2 linked regions of the Cellulophaga algicola DSM 14237 genome follow. The protein of the gene in region 2 binds, or shares a complex with, the protein of the main gene of each other region. Links are inferred from orthologs where the notes say so. Each region holds a gene or a part of one and is shown on either strand. Other genes may lie near its edges.

Region 1 (5,681 bases), 920 kb from region 2 along the record:
GATTATCTGCATGCCAACTTATCGTAATAATTCCGCCATCAGCATGCGCTTTTTGTATTAAAGCACGCATATCATTAAAAGGCACATTATCTAAATTTTTATCTTTTTGATGCTCTATTTGGCCAATATCAAAACCATAGACCAAAGGAAAATCTCCAACCACTTTAAAAACATCACTAGTATATTTATCCTGATCATGCCTCCACCCTACGCCATAAGATGTGGTGTCTTGATGTCCAAAAGCATATCCCTTTTCAGAAAGCCTTTCTATCTTTTGTTTTAACGCTAAAACCTGAGGGAGCGCATGACGATCTGCTAAAAACAACGGAGTATCCATTTTGATTATAGAAATTTTTGTCGCTCGGTCATGTAGGTATTTAATATTTTAGAAAAATCCTCCCTTACATCAACCGGAATATATTTAATTTTATACTGTGCGCATTTCAGTTTTAAATCTTCTTTATACAAATTAACGCTTCTCTGGTAGCCTTCTTTAACTGTATCTGCATAGAGGTCTATTTTTTCCCCTGTCTCTACATCAATAAAACGTTTAGGGGTATTGTCAAAATTAAAATCGACTTCATGTTCTGCATCTAGCACATGAAATAAAACTACTTCATGTTTATTATATTTTAAATGACGCAAAGCATCAAACAATTTCTCATCTTCTGTTTCGCTCTGAAACATATCTGTAAATAGAAAAATTAAACTCCTACGCTTCATTTTTTCTGCAATCAGATGCAAATAGGTATAGGTTTCTGTCCTGTTCTCCGGAGCTGAAGTAGCGCTAATCTCATTTAGCTTCGCCAATAACATCTGATGGTGCCGCTCACTGCCTTTTTCCGAAGCGTAATACTCGTACTGGTCCGAATACACACTTAAACCAACAGCGTCTCTTTGCTTCTTTAAAATAGCCATCAATGCCGCAATAGCCAAAACACTAAAACCAATTTTATTAAGATTATCTAGTGCCAAATTTTTAACTTTAGGGTAAAACATAGAGGCTGAGTTATCTAACACCATATGGCAACGCAGATTGGTCTCTTCTTCGTAGCGCTTGGTATATAATTTATCTGTTTTCGCGAATAACTTCCAATCAATATGCTTTGTACTTTCCCCGTTATTATAAATTTTATGCTCTGCAAATTCCGCAGAGAAGCCATGAAACGGACTTTTATGAATTCCACTAATAAACCCTTCTACCACTTGATTGGCTAAAAGCTCAAGATTTTGAAACAATAAAGATTTATGTAATTCAGATTGTACATTCATACCACTAAAGATAATTAAAACAGTTTAGCTAGCTAAAATATACTTACGTATAGGCAAAAAAAAATCCTGCTATGAGCAGGATTTTTTATTCTTTATGCCCAATAATGGACATTATATTATCTACTATAATGCAGCATCAATTGCATCTGTGTACACTTTCTTAGGAGAAACTCCTACTTGTCTACTTACAATTTCACCATTTTTAAAAACCAATACTGTAGGGATGTTACGTACACCGTATTTAGCCGCAAATTCTTGATTCGCATCAACATCTACTTTACCAACTACAGCTTTACCATCATATTCAGTACTTACTTCGTCAATGATTGGACCTACCATTCTACATGGTCCACACCATGCTGCCCAAAAATCAACTACTACTGGTTTATCACTTTTTAAGACTACTTCGTCAAAAGTTGCGTCTGTTATTTCTAATGCCATTTTGTTTCTTTTTATTGTTATGCAAATTTAGTCAAATATTATTCTTTTTCCTTACTAACGTTACATTCGTTTTAGCTATTGCCCTATCGATAAACTTTATTAATTTAATTTAAATAAAATATCCTGTTTTTCAAGATGCAACAGCAATTCACTAGAAATCTGCACCTTTTGTTTTCTACTCACCAGACTCACCTTAATCTCTTCTTGCATTTCATACACCATAAAATTCAAAGAATGTTCTCCTCTATGGGCATCTATAGTTTGCTTAAGCTCGCGAATTGTTTCTTCTTTTAATAAATCTATATTTAAATTGATCGTCAGTTTTTTCGCATACGTCTCCATCACCTCTTGCAATAACATAAAACTGTTGAATTGCATACGCGGATCTCCTTTTTTACCGGTATCCCTATTGACCCATCCTTCTCTAATAAATAATTTTACGTAAGCAAAAGAGTTAATCATTAAGAAATGGCGAAATTTTAAATACTCTTCTCCAAATATTCTAAACTCAAAAGTATCTGTATAATCTTCCATGGTAAACATTGCCCAACCTTTTCCATTCTTAGAAACTCGATGTTGCACATCTGCAATTACCCCAGCAAACGAAACTTCCCTATTTACAATACTTTCCAAATCATTTAAATTAGAAAGACTAGCATTGCAGAAAGATTTTACTTCTGACTTAAAATCATCTAAAGGATGCCCTGAAATATAAATACCCACCACTTCTTTTTCACGACGTAGTTTTTCCATGGTACCCCATTCTTCGCAAGGTGGCACTTCGGGCTCTGGTATCTGTACATCACTAGCTTCGCCAAAAAGACTTACTTGACTAGAATTTTCGCTTTCTTGGAATTTGGCACCGTATTTTATGGTTTTTTCTAAAAAAGTAACACCATCTCCCTCGGCATGAAAGTATTGTGCTCTGTGTGTATCTCCAAAAGAATCGAATCCGCCAGCAACGGCTAAACTTTCAAATGCTTTTTTATTGGCGGCGCGTAAATCTATTCGCTTTGCGAAATCAAAAACAGATTTAAAAGGGCCTTCTTCATCTTTTCTATGTTCAACTATGGTTTCTACAGCACCACGCCCTACACCTTTAACCGCACCCATCCCAAAACGGACAGCTCCGGCATCATTTACTGCAAATTTGTAATAAGATTCGTTTACATCTGGCCCAAGCACATCTAACCCCATACGCTTACATTCCTCCATAAAGAAGGTTACCTGCTTAATATCATTCATATTATTAGATAGAACGGCAGCCATATATTCTGCAGGGTAATGCGCTTTGCAATAAGCAGTTTGGTAGGCTATCCAAGCGTAGCAAGTAGAGTGGGATTTATTAAAGGCATAGGCTGCAAATGCTTCCCAATCCTTCCAAATCTTTTCTAACTTATCTGCTGCATGCCCTTTTGCCGAAGCCTGTTCAATGAACTTAGGCTTCATTTTATCAAGAACATACTTTTGTTTTTTACCCATTGCCTTACGCAAGACATCGGCTTCACCTTTTGTAAAGTCCGCCAACTTCTGCGATAACAACATCACTTGCTCTTGGTATACGGTAATACCATAAGTTTCCGCTAAGTATTCTTCGTTAGCATCAAGGTCATATACAATTTCTTCGGTACCGTGTTTACGCGCAATAAAACTTGGTATGTATTCCATTGGGCCAGGACGATACAAGGCGTTCATGGCAATTAAATCTGCAAAAACGGTGGGTTTTAATGCCCTCATGTGTTTCTGCATACCTGGAGATTCATATTGAAACACCCCAACAGTCTCTCCTCGCTGAAAGAGCTCGTATGTTTTTACATCATCTAAGGGAAAATTCTCTGGGTCTAATGTAACTCCGTGTTTTGCTTTTACAATTTTTACGGTATCTTTAATTAAGGTTAGCGTCTTTAACCCCAAGAAATCCATTTTTAGTAGACCGGCATCTTCTACGACCGAGTTATCAAACTGAGTACAGTACATTTCGGAATCCTTGGCAAGTGCCACGGGAACGAACTTTGTAATATCATCAGGAGTAATAATAACTCCACAGGCATGTATACCTGTATTACGAACAGATCCTTCGAGAATATAAGCTTGGTTTAAGGTTTCTGCTTCAAGACCATCGCCTTCAGAAATCGCTAAAAGCTCATTTATCTTGATTAAATCTTCTGCCCTAAATTTTGACTTTAAGATTTTTTCATCAACCCCTATAATCTTTTTCAGCTTAGACATATCAGGTATCAGCTTCGCCATGCGATCTGAATCTTGCAACGGCAAATCTAAAGCACGAGCCGTATCTCGAATCGCAGATTTGGCCGCCATGGTACCATACGTAATAATCTGAGCCACTTGGTTTGCCCCGTACTTATTAATTACATAATCCATTACACGGCCCCGACCTTCATCATCAAAGTCAATATCAATATCGGGCATACTTACACGATCCGGATTTAGGAAACGCTCAAAAAGTAAATCGTACTTAATAGGATCTAAATTTGTAATCCACAAACAGTACGCAACAGCAGATCCTGCTGCAGATCCACGACCAGGGCCTACGGAAACATCCATTGCTCTTGCGGCCCTTATAAAATCTTCTACAATTAAGAAATACCCTGGATATCCCGTTTTCTCAATTACTTTAAGCTCAAAATCTAATCGCTCATCAATTGCGGGTGTTATTTCACCATATCTTTTCTTAGCACCTTCATAGGTAATGTGACGTAGGAACTTGTTTTCCCCACGTTTGCCTTTATCCAATTTATCTTCTGCAAACTGAAATTCTTCAGGAATATCAAAAGCAGGCAATAATACATCACGTGCCAATGTAAAGGTCTCCACCTTATCAACAACTTCCTGAATATTAATGATCGCCTCAGGAATGTCCTTGAATAGCTCCTTCATCTGGTCTGAAGACTTAAAGTAGTATTCTTGGTTCGGTAATCCGTATCTATAGCCACGACCACGACCTATTGGCGTCGCTTGTTTTTCACCATCTTTTACACATAAAAGAATATCATGCGCATGTGCGTTTTCTTTATCTACATAATAGGTATTGTTGGTTGCTAACAATTTTACATCATGTTTCTTTGCAAACTGGATCAACACCTGATTTGCACGATCTTCATCTTCTTGACCGTGACGCATAATCTCTATATACAAGTCCGCACCAAAAGTTTCTTTCCACCAAAGTAAAGCTTCCTCCGCTTGGTTCTCTCCCACATTTAACACCTTACTTGGCACCTCTCCATATAAATTCCCAGTTAAAACAATAATATCTTCTTTGTATTGCTCAACTACTTTTCTATCAATTCTAGGCACATAATACTTACCGCTCACAAAGGCGATAGAGGACATTTTTGCCAAATTTAAATACCCTTTTTTAGTTTTTGCAAGCATGACTATTTGATAGCCATTATCTTTCTGAGACTTATTGGTATGATCCTCACAAACCTGAAACTCACAACCGATGATTGGCGTAATTTCTATTTCTGGTTCTGGTAATTCTTCTAAAGCCTCTTCTCCTTCTTTTAAAGTGCCATTTTTAGTAGCTTCAAAACGGATAAGGTTTTCTTCATTACGAGAAACCACCCCTTTATTATGATTGATAACACCACTTACAAAATGGAATGCCCCCATCATATTGGCATGATCTGTCATTGCTACAGCAGGCATTTTTGCTTTAGCTGCTGCCGAAATTAAGGCAGGAATACTAATTGTAGATTGCAATATTGAAAATTGCGTATGGTTATGAAGGTGTGAGAAATTAGCAGTTTCTAAGGTTGCTAAGTTTTCTTTTATTTCTTCTTGAGAAACACCACCTGTATCTTTATCCCAAAGTGCATCTGCTATTTTTTTAGATGCTTTTTTAAGGTTGATATGTTTTAAACCAATTAATTGGATTTCTTGAGGGTTGGCCTCCGAGAAATTCTTAAAATAATCTGGCTGAACATCTAATTTCTCAATCGTGTATT
Region 2 (8,050 bases):
TTGCTGCAGCTCCTTTTAAAACATTGAAGCTTTCAATATCTTCAGGGTTAATATCCCCTGCCCTATTAGAAAAAGCAAATTGTTCTGAACTACTCGCTGAATTTGAACCAGCGCTTGGCCTAACTTCCCCAGAAAAAGTATCATTATTTAATGCAATACCATCAACAATAATTAATGGTTGATTACTTCTATTAGGGTTCACCGATGTCACTCCTCTAATTAAAATATCAACTCCACCTCCTGAAGTACCTGAAGTTCTATTAATTTGTACACCCGCAACCCTACCTTGCAAACTTTCGATAGCATTGGACTGCCCTGCTAAATTTAAATTCTCAGTTTTAACTTGGGTTACGGAATACCCTAGTGATTTTTGCTTCTTTTCTACCCCAAAAGCAGTTACGACAACTTCATCCAAAGCACTTGCATCTTCTATCAAAACAATATTCATTTGTTTATCTGAGGATACAGATACTTCTTTTGTTTTCATTCCTAAGTAAGAAAATCTTAGGATGTCTCCTTCCATAGATTCAATGGTAAAATTTCCATCAAAATCAGATGTTGTTCCATTACTAGTACCCAAGACTAACACAGTTACCCCTGGCAAGGGCTCTCCGTTCTCATCCTTTAAGGTACCTGCAACATTTTGCGCAAAACCACTAAAATTGTAAATGATTGCTGCAAGTAAAAAAAATGCTTTTTTCATATTTGGTTCGTTTGATTTGTGAATACTAAATTGGACAAAAAAATAATACAATCAAATAACTACTGAAACAAATATGATATATCTAAAATATTGAATTAAAAAAACAATTAACTAATAATTAAATAACTATAAATAGGAATTACTCAACAGGCATGGCAGTTAATTTAAATAATGAATAAATATTAGTAATTTTCTTACATATTAATAAAAAATACCGTAACTTATTGGTATCTAACAATTTAAAAATACATGATCATGAAAAAATTAATCGGATTGATTTTCTTGATGTTATTTTTAGTTTCTTCAACTAATGTTACACCTCTTAAATCTTTGAAAAACCCTTCCTTAGAAGGTACTTGGGAGCTCGTTAACCGTTTTAATTATGACGGTATGAATGTAACTGACACACTTTCCAATATTAATGGTTATCGTCAGGTAAAAATTTACAGTAAAGGAAAAGTGATGTGGACGCGGTATTCGCCAGATGATCCATCAGAATGGTTTGGATATGGCTCGTATTCAAATTCAGAAAATAACTTGGAAGAACAACTAGAGTTTGGTTCTGAAATGATGATGAAAATTCAAGATACCGTTCAAGTATTTAAATTTGAGTTGCAATTAGATAAAGATTCCTTTAAACAAATTACCGTAGATGATGAAGGCAATAAAATTTCTTCAGAAAACTATAAAAGAATAGACTGATATAATTTTTAAACTTAACCTTTTTAAAAAATGTGGGTTATATTGAAAAAAAAGAGCCGCTAAAAAGGAGGCTACTGAAAAAGTTTCTTTTTTTTAGTAATGGATAAAAAAAAGCGATCAAACAAAATTTGTTTCTGTTTGATCGCTTTTTTTATTTACATTTTCATTACTGGGGCTTTGGACTGTTTTTACAACTTTATCATGTACAGTCTTGTATTATGTCTTTTTTTTTCGATTTTCTTGTTTACATTCCTAATTTGAGTATTCTTTTCAAGTTTACGGTAAATATTGCGATTGCACCTTGCATTTGCATCTTCTCAATACCATATGCAGTAGCCCGTCCATATCCATGTACATTTTTTAGTTCACCGTTCTTAGCTTCTATTTTATATCTATGTTTTGCTTTGTCTTTGTAATAATCGGTTTCTTGAAAGATTATTTGTTCTTGGTGAAGATTTGACTTTATGGAGACCGAATAGCTTTTGGTTTTTGCCCCGGGTTTATAACATCCGTCTTTTAAAGGACAGGTCTTACATTTTTCAACATCAAAATAAAAGGTGAGTACTTGGTTTTCACCAACATTTTTTCTTCCTTGTTTTGCTTTTCGTATCGCCATATGACCCGCTGGGCACACAAACATATCAGCGTCCTTATTATAATCAAACTTGTCCTGGTCTTTTCTAAACCCCTGTGTAATCGAAGGATTTAACTTGGCTACTACATTTATACCCTGTAGTGAAGTTAATTTAAGGTTTTCTTTTCCTGAGTAAGCTCCATCACCAATAATGGTATCTACCTTAATTCCATTTTCTTGACTGATTTTTAAGAGTTCGGGTAATTCTGGGCCATCTCCTTTTTCTCCCGAAGTAACGACCGCTGCCGTAATTATACGTTCCTCGGTCATTGCAATATGGGTCTTGTAACCAAAGAAGGAACTATCGGCCGATTTGTGTCCCGTCCTAGCATCTTTATCTGTTGAAACAATATAATTGTCTTGAGTATCCGCGACCGTTTCCTTTAATAGGTTCAGTTTCTCCTTGACCGCAGGTATTAGACCCAATGTTGGGTCGGACCCGATTACTTTTTCAAGTTCTTTACAATACGTGATTTCATTTTGTAGATCGTCATCCTCATTTTTCTTGGGCATACGTTCTTTCCAATCTTGATCCACGGCATAAATTGCCCTGCGAAGTATTCTTGAGCGTTCTTTTAAAACTTGGACAGCGGAAAATGGATTTGATTTTGATAAGGTGTGCGTAGCATCAACGATAATCGATTTTGAACGAACAATTCCTTTTTCAATAGCAATAGCAACTGTTTTGCCTATCAAAAGATTCAATAGATCGGTATCCTTTAAACGTAACTTCCTGAATTTTGTCAATGAACTAGGGTTGATCACATCTTCTTCGGGAGTCATTTCAAGGAAGTATTTAAAAGACATATCAAATCTGGAACGATCAACAACATCAACGTCCGAAACAGTATAGATTGTTTTCAATAATAAATACTTGAACATACGAACCGGACTCTCTGCATTACGTCCATTGTTCGAACAATATTTACTTGCCAGTTCATCGTAAATAAAAGAAAAATCAATTAATTCATTGATTTTTCTTAGGAGATTGTCCTTAGGAACTATTAAGTCATATAGATCGGAATACGCACTCAATTGAATTTTTTGTTGCTGTAATAACATATTTAAATAACTGATAATCAGCTAATAAAAATACGAAAAAAGGAGTAAAAACACAATAGCTTTTACTCCTCGCATGATATATTTTTTTAGCCCAACCTAGGCTAAAGGACTTTTTCAGTAGCCTCCTAAAAAGCGGCTCTTTTTTAATTAAGCCATTGAGGCTGGAGTTTCTATTGCCGCCAAATAACGTTCGGCATCTAAAGCAGACATACAGCCTGTTCCTGCTGCAGTAATCGCTTGTCTGTATTCTTTATCTTGAGAATCTCCACAGGCAAACACTCCTGGAAGGTTTGTTTTAGTAGATTTTCCTTTTGTGATTAAGTAACCAGTTTCATCCATATCTAACTGACCTTTAAAAATATCAGTATTTGGTTTATGACCAATAGCGATGAATAATCCTGTAATGTCAATTTCCGATTTTTCACCAGTAACATTATTTACCATTCTTAAGCCTTCTACTACTTGTCCTCCTAATACTTCATCAACTTCAGTATTATATAAAACGGTAATATTTTTTATATTATGAACTCTGTGTTGCATTGCTTTAGAAGCTCTCATTTCGTCCTTACGAACTAACATGGTAACGCTTTTACAAATGTTTGCTAAATAAGATGCTTCCTCTGCAGCTGTATCTCCTGCTCCAACAATAGCAACATCTTGGTTTTTATAGAAAAATCCGTCACAAACAGCACAAGCAGAAACGCCACCGCCTCTTAATTTTTGCTCACTTGGAATATTTAGATATTTAGCTGTTGCACCCGTTGAAATAATTACAGTTTCTGCTTCAATCTGAATAGAATCATCAACCGTTGCTTTATGAATACCGCCTATTTCAGTGCTTAATTCTACTGCAGTGATCATTCCTATTCTAACCTCAGTACCAAAGCGCTCTGCTTGCGTTTGCAATTGCATCATCATCGTTGGACCATCAATACCTTCTGGATAACCAGGAAAATTATCAACTTCTGTTGTTGTCGTTAATTGTCCGCCTGGTTCCATTCCTGTATAAACAACTGGCTTTAAATCTGCTCTTGCAGCATATATAGCAGCAGTATATCCTGCAGGTCCTGAACCAATAATTAAAGTTTTAATTCTTTCAATTTTATCTGACATAATCTAGTACTTCATTTTTGTTACTTCAAAAGTAGGTTTTTTGTCAAAAAACTTACAATAAAAGTTATCAAAAGTTGTTATAGTTAGATAGTAGCATCCTGTACCCTTCTTTTTTCTAGGAATAATATTAATTTTTAACGAGCATCTTTGGAGTAGCCACTGTTCTAAAACCAACATGTTCTGCACCAGAATCAGGACTTGAACCCATTCTTGATGAAATTCTATAACTTGCGCAATAACTTGCACTACATAAAAATGATCCCCCTTTAATTACTTTTTCTATGGCATATGGATTATTTGGGTTGTATGTTTTAGTAGGGCCCTGAGGATTCTTGGCTAATACCATATCATTCGCTACTTCTTTAAAATAGTTTGTACTATACCAATCTGTTGTCCATTCCCAAACATTTCCTGCCATATCATACAGTCCAAAATCGTTCGCAGGATAAGACATTACTGATGCTCTACGCTCAAAACCGTCTAATTTTGAGTTATTAACTGGGAATTCTCCTTCCCAAGTGTTTGCCATTGTTGCTAATTTATCTACATCGTCACCCCAAAAATATATAGTTTCTGCATGGTTTCCCCGTGCTGCTCGCTCCCATTCTGCTTCTGTCGGTAATCTTCTTCCTGCCCACGTACAGTACGCTAAAGCATCTTCATAAGAAACCTGCACTACGGGCTCATTATCTTTTCCTACAATAGAACTTTTTGGTCCATTTGGGTGTTTCCAATCTGCTCCAATTTTCCATTCCCACCATTGCGAAAAATCATATAAATTAGGAACTGATTTTTTTGTCTTTTTAAAAATTAAAGCTCCAGGCTTTAAAATAGAGTCGTGTGGTTTTGGTGTTCCTTCAGGAAGTTGTGTTTTCATTTCTTCCCAATCAATTTCTCGTTCAGCAACTGTAATATATCCCGTTTCTTTTACAAATTTTGCAAACTGAGCATTGGTAACTTCAGATATGTCCATAAAGAAACCATCTACCTGTACTTTATGGCTGGGCTTCTCATGATCCATTGCCATTTTATCCTGAGGTACAGCCCCTTGCTGAAAAGCACCCCCTGGAATCCAAACCATGCCTTCTGGAACAGTAGCATCTGCCGGTTTTTCAATCACTAATTTTACAAGTTCTTCTTTTTTTGGAGTTTTTAATGAAGTATGTTCTTCCTCATTTAGCTGTTCTTTTTTCGTTTGCTCTTTACACTGAATATTTAGAAAGAGTAAGGCTGCAAGTAGAGGTAATAAGAACTTCATTAGAATCTTTTTATTGGTTAAGTGTCAAAAATACAATTATACATGAATCGAATAAAACATTTAACTTTAATTTATTCCATTAAAATTCACTATTTTATTAAACTAATCCACATACAAATAGTATACTTTTACTCTGATTTAAATTTAATCAATCCATGAAAACTAAATCATTTTTTACCTTTCTCTTAGCAATATCTACCGCCTCTATTTGCGCTCAAGCACTGAGCAATGAAGCTATCACAACACAAATAAGCACTTACAAAAATGATATAAGAGGTCCTTATAAAGATATTCGTTGGTTCTGTACGGATGGAAGTATTCGCCAACCAAAAGATCCTTGTCCTGAAAATATTGGCCCTGGTGTGCAACATGCACGTTATAAAGATGCCGTCATTGCATTAGGTAAGAGCAATCATATTTATTTAGGTCAGATATTAGCCTACACTGAAGCTAAAGAGTTTTGGGATACCGAAAACAATCATTCACGATTGAAACAGTATCAATTGGACAAATATTTAAGAACTATTGACGAGGGTTGGATCTTACAAAAAGGCCAATTCTATAGAGGCTCCATACAGTCTGAAGACGAACAAGCCTGGGGTATAGAATTTTACAAATGGTTATTAGCCGATAAAGAACGTGTTGCCAAAAACTACTTCTTAATCCGTCAATCTCTAAAAGATATACCGCATGCTGGTGATGATAATACCTCACAATTAATGCGTAGCCAGTCTAAGGTAATTTCTGATGCCTTTGAACCTTTTATGGACCTCCGTGTAAAAATTCATAGTCAGCCCGAATATGTTGACATCCAAAAGGTAAAAGATTTCAAACAAAAAAATGCCGCAAAATTAACGACTAGCCTAAATAAACAGCTTGATGCTTTAGTAAGTACCATGCAAGAATTTTATAAACCTATTGATGCTACTGCATTTTTAGAAAATGCATCTCTTGTAAGAAAAACGAGTATTGGTGAAAAAATTGCAGCGTATGCAACTACTTCGGCAACAGATAGTCCAAAAAGTATTTTAATTAATTCGTCGGACTTACTATTAGAACTAAGAACTGCTATTTTAAACGAAACTAATCCAGAAATAAAATTACAACTGCTTGATATTTCTTTAAAAGTGGAAGATATTTTATTTAAAAATGCACCAAAGTGGGAGCCGACAACGATTAATACCTTATTAGAAAAAATTTGTTACTTAGGTATGGCTACTGCAGGAGCTGGTTATACTGAAACCTGGGAATGGGAACAACTAATGGGACCATTAAGCAAATACGAAGCTGAGAAAATGACATTAAATGAGCTTACTGCCGTTTTAGAGAATGCTCGTAGAGAAGTAGAATGGAGCGCAGCCATGGTAAAAGCTACGTATCAAGATATTGTTACCGAATACACTAGTTTTGAGCCTAAAGCATATGGTTTTATTGATGATAAAATCCGAGGTTCTATTGCTTTATATTTAGGAAAAGCGGTAGGTGATTTAGGCGATTTTATTGCCAAAGAATCTTCCCTTAGCAATAAGGTGCTAAACATACAAAACCAAAGTACGTTTCGCGGATTGAATCCTGGATATGCCTATGGAGAGTTAGTTGTTGTTGATGGTTCTCCTGACGAGATTGAAGTAGCTTCTGACAAAATATATATTTTTCAACGACCGCCTGCAGATTTAAAGCCCGTTGCAGGCATAGGTACAGTTGCAGAAGGGAATATGGTTTCTCATGTACAACTACTAGCAAGAAATCTAGGGATTCCAAATACGGCATTATCCGATGAAAATTTAAAAGACTTACTGGCCTATAATGGTCAAAAAGTATTCTTTGCTGTTTCTAATAAAGGAAATGTAATTTTAAAATTAGAAAAAGACATGTCTGCTGATGAGCTCGCTCTCTTTATGAAAAAAGAGCGCAAAGAAGAAAAAATTGCAGTTCCTGTAGCGAATATTCGTTTAGACGAAACCGCAATACTGAATATGCGAAATGTTGATGCGGAAGACTCAGGGAAACTTTGCGGACCAAAAGCTGCTAATTTAGGACAATTAAAAAAAATGTTCCCAGACAATGTTGTAGAAGGCTTAGTTATTCCTTTCGGAATTTTTAGAGAACACATGGATCAACCCATGCCTGGACAAGCCGTTTCCTATTGGAAATTTTTGAATAACATGTTTGCTGAAGCTGATAAAATGCGTGCAAATAATAGCATCGAAAAAGAGGTAGAAAACTATCAGCTTATTCAATTAGAAACCTTGAGAGCTGCCATAAAAATAATGCCCCTAAAGGATAGCTTTACATCCTCCTTAGAAAAAGAATTTGCAACAGTTTTTGGTAAAGATTTAGGGGCAGTTCCTGTATTCTTGCGTAGTGATACCAATATGGAAGATTTGAAAGATTTTACGGGAGCCGGACTTAATCTAACCATTTTTAATGCAGTAGCTAAAGAAAAAATTATTGCGGGTATCAAAGATGTATGGGCATCGCCTTATACAGAACGAAGCTTTAAATGGAGACAGAAATATTTATTAAATCCTGAAAATGTTTTTCCATCTATTTTGGTCATTCCGAGTGTAGATGTTGA

The links. The genes of interacting proteins can lie anywhere in the genome.
Region 1: the proteins of trxB (region 2) and trxA are in contact, whole or in part, in a crystal structure (PDB 1F6M), measured with the Escherichia coli proteins. The link is inferred for Cellulophaga algicola DSM 14237 from one-to-one orthologs.

Annotation. Positions count from the first base shown.
Region 1 is NC_014934.1:2,198,408-2,204,088, reverse strand. The notes cover bases 55-2,798. They hold trxA (thioredoxin), read right to left. Parts: upstream 1,714-2,798; coding sequence 1,396-1,713; downstream 55-1,395. Other genes in these bases: dnaE (DNA polymerase III subunit alpha), read right to left, coding at 1,813-2,798; CELAL_RS09535 (DUF58 domain-containing protein), read right to left, coding at 343-1,272; CELAL_RS09540 (glycoside hydrolase family 26 protein), read right to left, coding at 55-337. Also shown: more of CELAL_RS09540, read right to left, coding at 1-54; more of dnaE, read right to left, coding at 2,799-5,681. UniProt on the Escherichia coli protein: Participates in various redox reactions through the reversible oxidation of its active center dithiol to a disulfide and catalyzes dithiol-disulfide exchange reactions.
Region 2 is NC_014934.1:3,114,817-3,122,866, reverse strand. Bases 2,232-4,987 are described here. They hold trxB (thioredoxin-disulfide reductase), read right to left. Parts: upstream 4,215-4,987; coding sequence 3,249-4,214; downstream 2,232-3,248. Other genes in these bases: CELAL_RS13485 (formylglycine-generating enzyme family protein), read right to left, coding at 4,342-4,987; CELAL_RS13495 (IS1182 family transposase), read right to left, coding at 2,232-3,101. Outside these bases: CELAL_RS13505 (SusC/RagA family TonB-linked outer membrane protein), read right to left, coding at 1-703; CELAL_RS13500 (hypothetical protein), read left to right, coding at 959-1,405; more of CELAL_RS13495, read right to left, coding at 1,650-2,231; more of CELAL_RS13485, read right to left, coding at 4,988-5,472; CELAL_RS13480 (PEP/pyruvate-binding domain-containing protein), read left to right, coding at 5,628-8,050.